Linked DNA regions of Caldimonas thermodepolymerans. The protein of the gene in region 1 interacts with the protein of each later gene in a pairwise test. Links are inferred from orthologs where the notes say so. Each region holds a gene or a part of one and is shown in the gene's direction. Other genes may lie near its edges. The genes, in order: IS481_RS05710 and IS481_RS07155.

Evidence for each region.
Region 2: the proteins of IS481_RS05710 (region 1) and IS481_RS07155 interact in binary tests that used the Escherichia coli proteins (3 or more experiments, as listed by UniProt). The link is inferred for Caldimonas thermodepolymerans from one-to-one orthologs.

What each region holds. Positions count from the first base shown.
Region 1 is NZ_CP064338.1:1,184,242-1,190,128, forward strand. The notes cover bases 1,521-4,454. They hold IS481_RS05710 (sulfurtransferase TusA family protein), read left to right. Parts: upstream 1,521-2,840; coding sequence 2,841-3,068; downstream 3,069-4,454. Other genes in these bases: cysM (cysteine synthase CysM), read left to right, coding at 1,521-1,560; trmB (tRNA (guanine(46)-N(7))-methyltransferase TrmB), read right to left, coding at 1,530-2,195; IS481_RS05705 (NUDIX domain-containing protein), read left to right, coding at 2,266-2,814; galU (UTP--glucose-1-phosphate uridylyltransferase GalU), read right to left, coding at 3,170-4,036; IS481_RS05720 (valine--tRNA ligase), read right to left, coding at 4,078-4,454. Outside these bases: more of cysM, read left to right, coding at 655-1,520; more of IS481_RS05720, read right to left, coding at 4,455-5,887. UniProt on the Escherichia coli protein: Sulfur carrier protein involved in sulfur trafficking in the cell. Part of a sulfur-relay system required for 2-thiolation during synthesis of 2-thiouridine of the modified wobble base 5-methylaminomethyl-2-thiouridine (mnm(5)s(2)U) in tRNA.
Region 2 is NZ_CP064338.1:1,491,016-1,496,769, forward strand. The notes cover bases 2,601-5,401. They hold IS481_RS07155 (IscS subfamily cysteine desulfurase), read left to right. Parts: upstream 2,601-3,291; coding sequence 3,292-4,512; downstream 4,513-5,401. Other genes in these bases: iscR (Fe-S cluster assembly transcriptional regulator IscR), read left to right, coding at 2,671-3,201; iscU (Fe-S cluster assembly scaffold IscU), read left to right, coding at 4,536-4,925; iscA (iron-sulfur cluster assembly protein IscA), read left to right, coding at 4,943-5,266; hscB (Fe-S protein assembly co-chaperone HscB), read left to right, coding at 5,298-5,401. Outside these bases: excinuclease ABC subunit UvrB, read left to right, coding at 1-1,808; IS481_RS07145 (low molecular weight protein-tyrosine-phosphatase), read left to right, coding at 2,019-2,534; more of hscB, read left to right, coding at 5,402-5,754. UniProt on the Escherichia coli protein: Master enzyme that delivers sulfur to a number of partners involved in Fe-S cluster assembly, tRNA modification or cofactor biosynthesis. Catalyzes the removal of elemental sulfur from cysteine to produce alanine.

The sequences.
Region 1 (5,887 bases):
CGGCGAAGGCTTCCCCGTTGGGGGAAGCACGGCGCGACCGGGACGGGGCAAGGCGGCGCGAGCCGACCTGCACCAAGGACGCACCGCAGTGTCTCCTCGTGTGGGTTGTTCTTGTGCGGGCGAAGGATGCATGAGCGCCGGGGCTACAGCAATCGCAGCGCCTGCAACACAGTTATGGGGTTTCGGTATGGAGGCGCAGCGGCCGTTCGGGGCGAAACGTCCTTTCGCCGGCGACATATATCGATGTAATTTCTCTGTCTGATCGGACCGGCGCATGCCCGAACCGGACCTGCCGCCGCCGGCGCCTTGCGAGGCCCGGAAGGCCCGTCCGTGGCCGGCTGCGGCAGGGTGTGCGCAGGCTTGGCGCCAGGGCTGCTATGACATAATCGCGCCTCGTTCCGTTTCACCTGCCCAGGTGGCGAAATTGGTAGACGCAAGGGACTCAAAATCCCTCGCCAGCGATGGCGTGCCGGTTCGAGTCCGGCCCTGGGCACCAGCCGTGCGGCCCCGCGCCTTGCCGCGATGCCGGCCGCCCTTTCCCGTGTCGACCGCGCCGGCCTCACCCCGGCGGCCGCAAAGGTACTCCAGCCGCTCCACCGCTTTGGCGCGAGGCTGCGACAATGCGGGCAGGCCATCCCTGGGAAACGAGTTCACATGCCCCGATACAAAACCATCGAAGACGTCATCGGCCAGACCCCGCTGGTCAAGCTGCAACGGCTGCCCGGTCCCGAGAACGAGCAGCGCGGCAACGTGATCCTGGGCAAGCTGGAGGGCAACAACCCGGCCGGCTCGGTGAAGGACCGCCCGGCCATCAGCATGATCCGGCGCGCCGAGGAGCGCGGCCAGATCAAGCCGGGCGACACGCTGATCGAGGCGACCTCGGGCAACACCGGCATCGCGCTGGCGATGGCCGCCGCCGTGCGCGGCTACCGCATGCTGCTGATCATGCCGGAGGACCTGTCGATCGAGCGGGCGCAGACGATGAAGGCCTTCGGTGCCGAGCTGATCCTCACGCCCAAGGCCGGCGGCATGGAGTACGCCCGCGACCTGGCCGAGCAGATGCAGCGGGACGGCAAGGGCGTGGTGCTGGACCAGTTCGCCAACCCGGACAACCCGCGCATCCACTACGAGACCACCGGCCCCGAGATCTGGGCCGACACCGAGGGCCGGGTCACGCACTTCATCAGCGCGATGGGCACCACCGGCACCATCACCGGGGTGTCGCGCTACCTGAAGGAACAGAACCCCGACGTGCGCGTGATCGGCGCGCAGCCGAGCGAAGGCTCGCGCATCCCGGGCATCCGCAAGTGGCCCGAGGAGTACCTGCCCAAGATCTACGACCCGACCTGGGTCGACGAGCTGGTCTACGTCAGCCAGGCCGATGCCGAGGACATGGCGCGGCGCCTGGCCGCCGAGGAAGGCCTGTTCGCGGGCATCTCGGCCGCCGGGGCCTGCTGGGTGGCCCTGCAGATCGCCAAGCAGGTCGAGAACGCGACCATCGTGTTCGTCGTCTGCGACCGCGGCGACCGCTACCTCTCCACCGGCGTGTTCCCCGCCTGAGCCACCAGCCGCACGAGCGCATGGCCGCTCGCGCGGTACTTGCGTTCGAACGGCGTGAGCGGCGGCGCGTCGTCGCGCACCGCTTCCATCTCCGACGCGATGCCGGCCCAGGCCAGCGCGGCCTGGAACTCCTCGGCGTACAGCCGCCAGTTGGTGCGCAGCTCGATGCGCCCGCCCAGCGCCAGCAGTTCCCGCAGGCGCGGATGGCCGTGCCAGCGCCGCTGCAGGTGCTCGGCCTTGGGCCAGGGGTTGGGGTAGAGCAGGTAATGCCGCGCCAGGCGCACCCCGTCCTGCACCAGCAGCGCCCACAGGTCGGTCACGTCGGCGCGCAGCAGCAGCGCGTTGGGCGGCAGGCCGGCGCCCAGCTTGCGCAGGCCCCGGCCGATGCGCTCGGCCGACTGGTCCACCCCCACCACCAGCGCCTGCGGATGCCGCAGCGCCAGCGCCGCGGTGCTCTCGCCGGTGCCGCAGGCGCTGTCGAGCACCAGCGGGCCGCCGTGCGCGGCCAGGCGCGCGGCCAGCGCGGCGTAGGCTTGCCGGCTGTAGGGGGCGGGCGGGCGCCGGAACGGCGTGGCCAGGTGCTTGCGCACGGTGGCTTCCAGCCGGGGATGGAGCCCCTCCTGGTTGCTGGTCACGGGCCGGGATCGTCCCGGCAGCGCCGGGGACGGTTCCCCGTTAGGATGGCTGGACTGGATTGCGGAGTGCATGGTGAGCGAATTCCGATTCTGCCCGTGCTGCGCGACGCCGTTGCAGTGGCTCACGCTCCCCGAGGACGGCGGCGAGCGCAAGCGCCTGCGCTGCGTGGCCTGCGGCTACACGCACTGGAACAACCCGACGCCGGTGCTGGCGGCCATCATCGAGATGCCCGAACGCGAGGGCCGCATCCTGCTGGCCCGCAACGCGGCCTGGACCGGGCGCATGTTCGCGCTGATCACCGGCTTCATGGAGGCCGGCGAGTCGCCCGAGGACGGCATCCGGCGCGAGATCCACGAGGAAACCTCGCTGACCGTCTCGAAGCTGACACTGCAGGGGGTGTGCGACTTCCAGCGCATGAACCAGGTCATCATCACCTACCACGCGCTGGCGCACGGCGAGATCGTGCTGTCGCCGGAACTGGCCGAGTACCGGCTGTTCCGTCCCGAGGAGATCAAGTGCTGGCGCTCCGGCACGGGGGTGATGCTGGCACAGTGGCTGCGCTCGCGCGGCTACGAGCCGCAATGGATCGACGTCCCGCGCGCGGAGTCGGCAGCCTAAAATCCTTGCGTACAAAGGACGTCCCCATGGAAATCAGCAAGGAACTCGACACCCGCGGCCTGAACTGTCCGCTGCCCATCCTCAAGACCAAGAAGGCGCTGGCCGAGATGCAGAGCGGCGAGCTGCTGAAGGTCGTCGCGACCGACCCGGGGTCGGTGCGCGATTTCCAGGCCTTCGCCAAGCAGACCGGCAACGAGCTGGTCGAGCAGCAGACCCTGGACAAGGAATACATCCACATCCTGCGCCGCCGCTGAAGGCGCCCGGCGGGGCCCATTGCCCTCGCCCGGCATGTCGGACCCGTGGCCCCGTCGTGGACCCGGGCGCCGCGGGGCGGCGTGCAGCAGGCCTGGGCGGCTTACAGGTCCAGGCTCTTCAGGTATTCGCGGAAGCTGGCCCCCAGCTGCGGGTGCGCCAGCGCCAGCTCGACGGTGGCCTGCAGGAAGCCTTCCTTGCTGCCGCAGTCGTAGCGCGTGCCCTCATAGCGGTAGGCAAACACCTTCTCGCGACGCAGCAGCCCGGCGATGCCGTCGGTGAGCTGGATCTCGCCGCCCACGCCGCGCGGCTGGCGACGGATCTCGTCGAAGATGCCGGAGGTCAGGATGTAGCGGCCCGCCACGCCCAGGCGCGACGGCGCGGCCTCGGGGGCGGGCTTCTCGACGATTTCCTGCACGTCCACCAGCCGGTCGTTGACCTGGTGGCCGGCGACGATGCCGTAGCGGCGGGTGTGCTCCGGCGGCACTTCCTGCACCGCGATGATGGTGGCCTTCCAGTCGGCGAACTGGTCGACCATCTGCTTCATGATGGGCGGCTGGCCGACCATCAGGTCATCGGCCAGGATCACCGCGAACGGATGGCCGTTGACCAGGCGTTCGGCGCACAGCACCGCGTGTCCCAGGCCCAGCATCTTGGGCTGGCGCACGAACACGCATTCCATGTCGTCGGGCTTGATCGACTGCACGATCTTCAGCAGCTCGTGCTTGCCGGCGGCCTCGAGCTCGGTCTCCAGCTCGTAGGCCATGTCGAAATGATCCTCGATGGGACGCTTGGTGCGGCCGGTGACGAAGATCATCTCGCGGATGCCGGCCTCGTACGCTTCCTCCACCGCGTACTGGATCAGCGGCTTGTCGACGACCGGCAGCATTTCCTTCGGTTGGGCCTTGGTCGCAGGCAGGAATCGGGTGCCGAGTCCTGCCACCGGGAACACGGCCTTGGTGATATGCATGGTTTTTCCTCCTGGAACTGAGCGATCCTGCCCTGCAAGCTTCAAGCCAGCCGGGCGAGCTGATCGCGGACCCGGGCGAGGGTAGCAGTGAAGTCGGACAGGCGCGCGCGCTCCTGTTCCACGACGTTAGCAGGAGCGCGTGCGACAAAACTTTCGTTACCAAGCTTCGCTTGCGCTTTGGCGATTTCCGTCTCCAGGCGCTTGATTTCCTTGGCGAGGCGCTCGCGTTCGGCGGCCACGTCGATCTCCACGTGCAGTGCCAGCCGCGTCTGGCCCTGCACCGAAACGGGGGCCAGGCGGGTGGCGGCGGCAAATTCTGCTTCGTCGTGGAAGACCTTCACCTCGCTGAGCTTGGCCAGCGCCTGCAGCACCGGCGCCGCCTCGCTGACGAAGTCCGCGCCGCCGATCACGTACAGCGGCACGCGCGTGGCCGGCGACAGGTTCATCTCGCCGCGCAGGTTGCGGCAGGCGCCCACCAGCGCCTTCAGTCGCTCCATCCACGCGTCGGCCTTGGGGTCGACGCGCTCCAGCTGCGCCTTGGGGTAGGGCGCCAGCATGATGGAGTCGTCCGAATCGGGAGCCTTGCGGCCGGCCACCGGCGCGACCTTCTGCCACAGCTCCTCGGTGATGAAGGGCGCGATCGGGTGCAGCAGGCGCAGTACGGTCTCCAGCACGCGGATCAGCGTGCGGCGCGTGGCGCGCTGCTGGGCCGCATCGCCGGTCTGCAGCTGCACCTTGGCGATTTCCAGGTACCAGTCGCAGTACTGGTCCCAGACGAACTGGTAGATCGCGTTGGCGACGTTGTCGAGGCGGTATTCGGCAAAGCCCTGCTCGACCGCGGCCTCGACGCGCTGCAGCTCGCTGGTGATCCAGCGGTCCGCCGGGCTGAAGCTCAGGTAGCCGTGGAACGGTCCGCCGACGGCGCATTCTTCCTTGGTGTGCTCCTTCAGGCCGCAGTCCTGCCCCTCGCAGTTCATCAGCACGAAGCGGGTGGCGTTCCAGAGCTTGTTGCAGAAGTTGCGGTAGCCCTCGCAGCGCTTGCTGTCGAAGTTGATGTTGCGGCCCAGCGTGGCCAGCGCCGCGAAGGTGAAGCGCAGCGCGTCGGCGCCGTAGCCGGGGATGCCGTCGGGGAATTCCTTCTTCGTCGCCTCGCGCACCTTGGGCGCGGTCTCGGGCTTGCGCAGGCCGGTGGTGCGCTTTTCCAGCAGCGGCTCGAGCGCGATGCCGTCGATGAGGTCCACCGGGTCGAGCACGTTGCCCTCGGACTTGCTCATCTTCTTGCCCTGCGAGTCGCGCACCAGGCCGTGGATGTAGACGTGGCGGAACGGCACCTTGCCGGTGAAGTGCACCGTCATCATGATCATCCGGGCGACCCAGAAGAAGATGATGTCGAAGCCGGTGACCAGCACCGAGGAGGGCAGGAACAGGTCCAGCTCCTTGGTCTGCGCGGGCCAGCCCAGCGTCGAGAACGGCACCAGCGCCGAGGAATACCAGGTGTCGAGCACGTCCTCGTCGCGGGTCAGCTCGCCGGTGTAGCCGGCCGCCTGCGCCTTGGCGCGCGCTTCCTCCTCGCTGCGGGCGACGAACATCTCGCCGTTCGTGCCGTACCAGGCCGGGATCTGGTGGCCCCACCAGAGCTGGCGCGAGATGCACCAGTCCTGGATGTTCTTCATCCACTGGTTGTAGGTGTTGACCCACTGCTCGGGCACGAACTTCACCGAGCCGTTCTCGACCACCTCGATGGCCTTCTGGGCGATGGACTTGCCGTCCGGGCCCGGCTTGGTCATCGCGACGAACCATTGGTCGGTCAGCATGGGCTCGACGATCTGGCCGGTGCGCGCGCAGCGCGGC
Region 2 (5,754 bases), 310 kb from region 1 along the record:
GCGAGTTCCGCGAGTTCTTCCCGCGCAACGCGGTCGAGTACTTCGTCAGCTACTACGACTACTACCAGCCCGAGGCCTACGTCCCGCAGCGCGACCTGTTCATCGAGAAGGACAGCTCGATCAACGAGCACATCGAGCAGATGCGGCTGTCGGCGACCAAGAGCCTGCTGGAGCGCCGCGACGTGGTGATCGTGGCCACGGTCAGCGCGATCTACGGTATCGGCAAGCCCGAGGACTACACGCAGATGCGGCTGATCGTGCGCACCGGCGACCGCCTGGGGCAGCGCGACCTGATCGCCCAGCTGATCCGCATGCAGTACACCCGCAACGAGATGGACTTCGGACGCGGCACCTTCCGCGTGCGTGGCGACACCATCGACGTGTTCCCCGCCGAACACTCGGAGCTGGCGCTGCGCATCGAGCTGTTCGACGACGAGATCGAATCGCTGGCGCTGCTGGATCCGCTGACCGGGCGCATCGTGCAGAAGATCCCGCGCTTCGTGGTCTACCCGTCGAGCCACTACGTGACGCCGCGCGAGCAGGTGCTGCGCGCGATCGAGGGCATCAAGGAGGAGCTGCGCCAGCGCCTGGACGAGCTGGTCAAGGCCGGCAAGCTGGTCGAGGCGCAGCGTCTGGAGCAGCGCACCCGCTTCGACCTGGAGATGCTGCAGGAGGTGGGGCACTGCAAGGGCATCGAGAACTACTCCCGGCACCTCTCGGGTGCCAAGCCTGGCGAGCCGCCGCCGACCCTGGTGGACTACCTGCCGCCCGACGCGCTGATGTTCCTCGACGAAAGCCACGTGCTGATCGGCCAGCTGGGCGGCATGTACAACGGCGACCGGGCGCGCAAGGAGGTGCTGGTCGAGTACGGCTTCCGCCTGCCGTCGGCGCTGGACAACCGGCCGCTGAAGTTCGAGGAGTTCGAGCGCAAGATGCGCCAGGCAGTGTTCGTCTCCGCGACCCCGGGCGACTACGAGAAGCTGCACGCCGGGCAGGTGGTCGAGCAGGTGGTGCGCCCCACCGGCCTGGTCGACCCGGTGGTCGAGGTGCGCCCGGCCACTCACCAGGTGGACGACGTGCTGCAGGAGATCCGCGAGCGGGTCGAGGCCAACGAGCGGGTGCTGATCACCACGCTGACCAAGCGCATGGCCGAGCAGCTGACCGACTACCTGGCCGACAACGGGGTCAAGGTGCGCTACCTGCACTCGGACATCGACACCGTCGAGCGTGTCGAGATCATCCGCGACCTGCGCCTGGGCACCTTCGACGTGCTGGTGGGCATCAACCTGCTGCGCGAGGGCCTGGACATCCCCGAGGTCTCGCTGGTGGCCATCCTGGACGCCGACAAGGAAGGCTTTCTGCGCGCCGAGCGCTCGCTGATCCAGACCATCGGCCGGGCCGCGCGCAACGCCAACGGCAAGGCCATCCTGTACGCCGACCGCATCACCGACTCGATGCGCCGCGCGATCGAGGAGACCGAGCGCCGCCGCGCCAAGCAGCTGGCCTACAACCAGGCGCACGGCATCACCCCGCGCACCGTGCAGAAGCAGGTCAAGGAGCTGATCGACGGCGTCTACTCGCAGGACGCGTCCCGCGGAGCGGCCCGGGCGGCCGAGGAGGTGGCGCGGGTCGAGGCGCTGTCCGAGAAGGACCTGGGCAAGCGCGTCAAGCAGCTCGAGAAGCAGATGCTCGAGTACGCGCGCAACCTGGAGTTCGAGAAGGCCGCCCGCGTGCGCGACCAGCTGGCCATGCTCAAGCAGCAGGCCTTCGGTGCGGGCGGCGGGGACAACGTCGCCGCCGCCGGTTGAGGCCGCCCCGCTCCGGCGCGGCCCCGCACCTGCCGGGCGCAGCGGCTGGCCCCTTGAACTCTGGCGTGGTTGCCTTACCTTGAAGGGTTGGACCGTCACGCGGTTCGCAGCCGCGCAGACCGGGGACGCCGATGAGGGCACCGCAGACGACCACGTCGGATTTGGCCCGTACGCCTGGCGCAGGGCGCCGGCAGCCTAGACTTGTGCCCCATGAAGTTGTTCAAGCCGTCTTCCCGCGTTTCCGTCCTGTTTGTCTGCATGGGCAACATCTGCCGCTCGCCGACCGCCGAAGGGGTGTTCCGGCGCCTGGTCGAGCAGGCAGGCCTGCGGTCGCAGGTGCTGGTCGATTCGGCCGGCACGCACGACTACCACGTCGGCGAGCCGCCGGACGAGCGGGCCCAGCAGCATGCGGCCCGGCGCGGGTACGACCTGCGCGGGCTGCGGGCCCGGCAGGTCTGCGCCCGGGACTTCGAACGCTTCGACCTGCTGCTGGCCATGGACTGGGCCAACCTGGCCGTCCTCGAAGCGGCCTGCCCGCCCGAGCACCGCCACAAGCTGCGCCGCCTGATGGAGTTCGCCACGCGGCACCGGCACGACGTGGTGCCCGACCCCTACTACGGGGGGCCGCAGGGCTTCGAGACGGTGCTGGACTACCTCGAGGACGCCTGTGCCGGGCTGCTGACCCACCTGCTGGAACGCCGCGTGCTGGTCTCAGGAACTTCCTGACCAAAACTTGACCAAAAAACTAGGCTTCAGGTAAAATTCGAGTAAATCAGTCGGAAACAACCGAGGGTTCACCCGGGCCACAAGCTGTTTGGGTTCAACACTTCAGCGCGCAGCTGAAAGCTTTAAGGAGCTTGCCATGCGTCTCACCACCAAAGGCCGCTTTGCCGTCACCGCCATGATCGATCTAGCCCTGCGGGAGCATCAGGGGCCGGTGGCGCTGGCCGCGATCAGCCAGCGGCAACAGATTTCGCTGTCCTATCTCGAGCAGCTGTTCGGGAAGCTGCGTCGGCACGAGCTGGTGGAGAGCACCCGAGGTCCTGGCGGCGGGTATTCGCTGGGCCGCAAGGCCGAGGAGATCACCGTGGCCGACATCATCGTGGCGGTGGACGAGCCGATCGACGCCACCGGCTGCGGCGGCAAGGAAAACTGCATGAGCGACCAGGGTCGTTGCATGACGCACGACCTGTGGGCGAGCCTGAATGCCAAGATGATCGAGTACCTGGACTCCATCACGCTGAAGAAGCTGGTGGAGGACCAGCTGGCCCGCGGCATCTCGATCGAGGAGCAGCCGGTCAAGCGCGCGATTTCCAGCCAGCCGGTGGTCAAGCCGATCAAGGTCAACGCGCCGAACTCGGTGTTCGCGCTCGGCAACGCATTTTCCAAGTAAGGGCTCGCGGCGGTGCGATCCGCCGCGTGCCGTTTTCGGGTTTTCTGCTTTTCTGCCAGCCGGGGCCGCAAGGCTCCTGACGCAAGCAACATGGACATGACGCCTCACTTCCCCATCTACATGGACTACGGCGCCACCACGCCGGTCGATCCGCGCGTGGTCGACGCCATGATTCCCTGGTTGCGCGAGCATTTTGGCAACCCGGCCTCGCGCAGCCACGCCTGGGGATGGGAGGCGGAGGAAGCCGTCGAGAAGGCGCGTGCGCAGGTCGCCGACCTGATCGGCGCCGACCCGCGCGAGATCATCTGGACGTCCGGCGCCACCGAATCCGACAACCTGGCCCTGAAGGGGGCGGCGCACTTCTACAAGGGCAAGGGCAAGCACATCATCACGGTCAAGACCGAGCACAAGGCGGTGCTGGACACCTGCCGCGAGCTCGAGCGCCAGGGCTTCGAGGTCACCTACCTCGACGTCCAGGAAGACGGCCTGCTCGACCTCGACCGCTTCCGGGACGCGCTGCGCCCGGACACCATCCTGGTGTCGGTGATGTTCGTCAACAACGAGATCGGCGTGATCCAGGACATCGCGACGATCGGGGCGATGTGCCGCGAGCGCGGGATCATCTTCCACGTCGATGCGGCGCAGGCCACCGGCAAGGTCGAGATCGACCTGTCGAAGCTGCCGGTCGACCTGATGAGCCTGGCCTCGCACAAGACCTACGGCCCGAAGGGCATCGGCGCGCTGTACGTGCGCCGCAAGCCGCGCGTGCGCCTGGAACCGCAGATGCACGGCGGCGGCCACGAGCGCGGCCTGCGCTCGGGCACGCTGCCGACGCACCAGATCGTCGGCATGGGCGAGGCCTATCGCATCGCCAAGGAAGAGATGCACACCGAGCTGGAGCGCATCCGCGGCCTGCAGCGCCGCCTGCTGGACGGCATCATGGGCATCGAGCAGGTGTTCATCAACGGCAGCCTGGAACACCGCGTGCCGCACAACGTCAACGCGTCCTTCAACTTCGTCGAAGGCGAGTCCCTCATCATGGGCATCAAGGGCATCGCCGTCTCGTCCGGTTCGGCCTGTACCTCGGCCAGCCTGGAGCCCAGCTACGTGCTGCGCGCGCTCGGCCGCAGCGACGAACTGGCGCACTCGTCGCTGCGCATGACCATCGGCCGCTTCACGACCGCAGAGGAGATCGACTACGCCGTTGCCACGCTGAAGGACCGTGTTGCCAAGCTGCGCGAGCTCTCCCCGCTGTGGGAGATGTACAAGGACGGCATCGACCTGAACGCCATCCAGTGGACCGCGCACTGATCAAGCAGTAGTAGGAGATTGACATGGCATACAGCGAGAAGGTGATCGACCACTACGAGAACCCCCGCAACGTCGGTTCGTTCGACAAGAGCGACGACACCGTCGGGACCGGCATGGTGGGCGCGCCTGCGTGCGGCGACGTGATGAAGCTGCAGATCAAGGTGAATCCCGAGACCGGCGTCATCGAGGACGCCCGCTTCAAGACCTACGGTTGCGGGTCGGCGATCGCCTCCAGCTCCCTGGTGACCGAATGGGTCAAGGGCAAGACGCTGGACGAGGCGATGCAGATCAAGAACACGCAGATCGCCGAAGAGCTGGCCCTGCCGCCGGTGAAGATCCACTGCTCGATCCTGGCAGAGGACGCCATCAAGGCGGCCGTGCAGGACTACAAGGCCAAGAAGGCGGTCGCTTGATGAACGGGTCGGACGCCATGGCGGTGACATTGACCGAAGCGGCAGCGCGACATGTGCAGAAGTACCTCGCCAAGCGAGGCAGGGGCATCGGCGTGCGTCTGGGCGTGAAGACCACCGGCTGTTCCGGCCTGGCCTACAAGCTCGAGTACGCCGACGCCGTGGCGCCCGAGGACCATGTCTTCGAGGGCCACGGGGTCAAGGTGCTGGTCGATCCCAAGAGCCTGCCGTACCTCGACGGCACCGAACTCGATTTCGTGCGCGAAGGGCTGAACGAGGGCTTCCGCTTCAACAACCCCAACGAGAAGGACCGTTGCGGATGCGGCGAGTCGTTCCGCGTGTGAGGGGATGGGGCCGGCTGCTGCAGGAGCGGTCGTGACTGGCTCGCTCCGGCTCGATCTCGACGATTTCGAACTGTTCGACCTGCCGCGGCGCTTTGCCGTCGAGCCGGCGCTGCTGGACGAACGGTGGAAGGCGCTGCAGGCGCAGGTGCACCCGGACCGCTTCGCCGCGCAGGGCACGGCCGCCCAACGGGTGGCGATGCAATGGGCCGTGCGCGTCAACGAGGCCTACCAGCGGCTCAAGCACCCGCTCAAGCGCGCGGCGTACCTGTGCGAGCTGAACGGCGCGCCGGTGCAGGCCGAGAGCAACACCGCCATGCCGGCCGACTTCCTGATGCAGCAGATGGCCTGGCGCGAGGCCCTGGACGAGGCGCGGGACGAGGACGCCCTTGACGCGCTGGCCGCCCAGGTGCGCGCCCGGCGCCGCGAGATGCTCGAGGCCCTGCGCGAGTGCATCGACGAACGCCACGACTACGCGGCGGCGGTGCAGC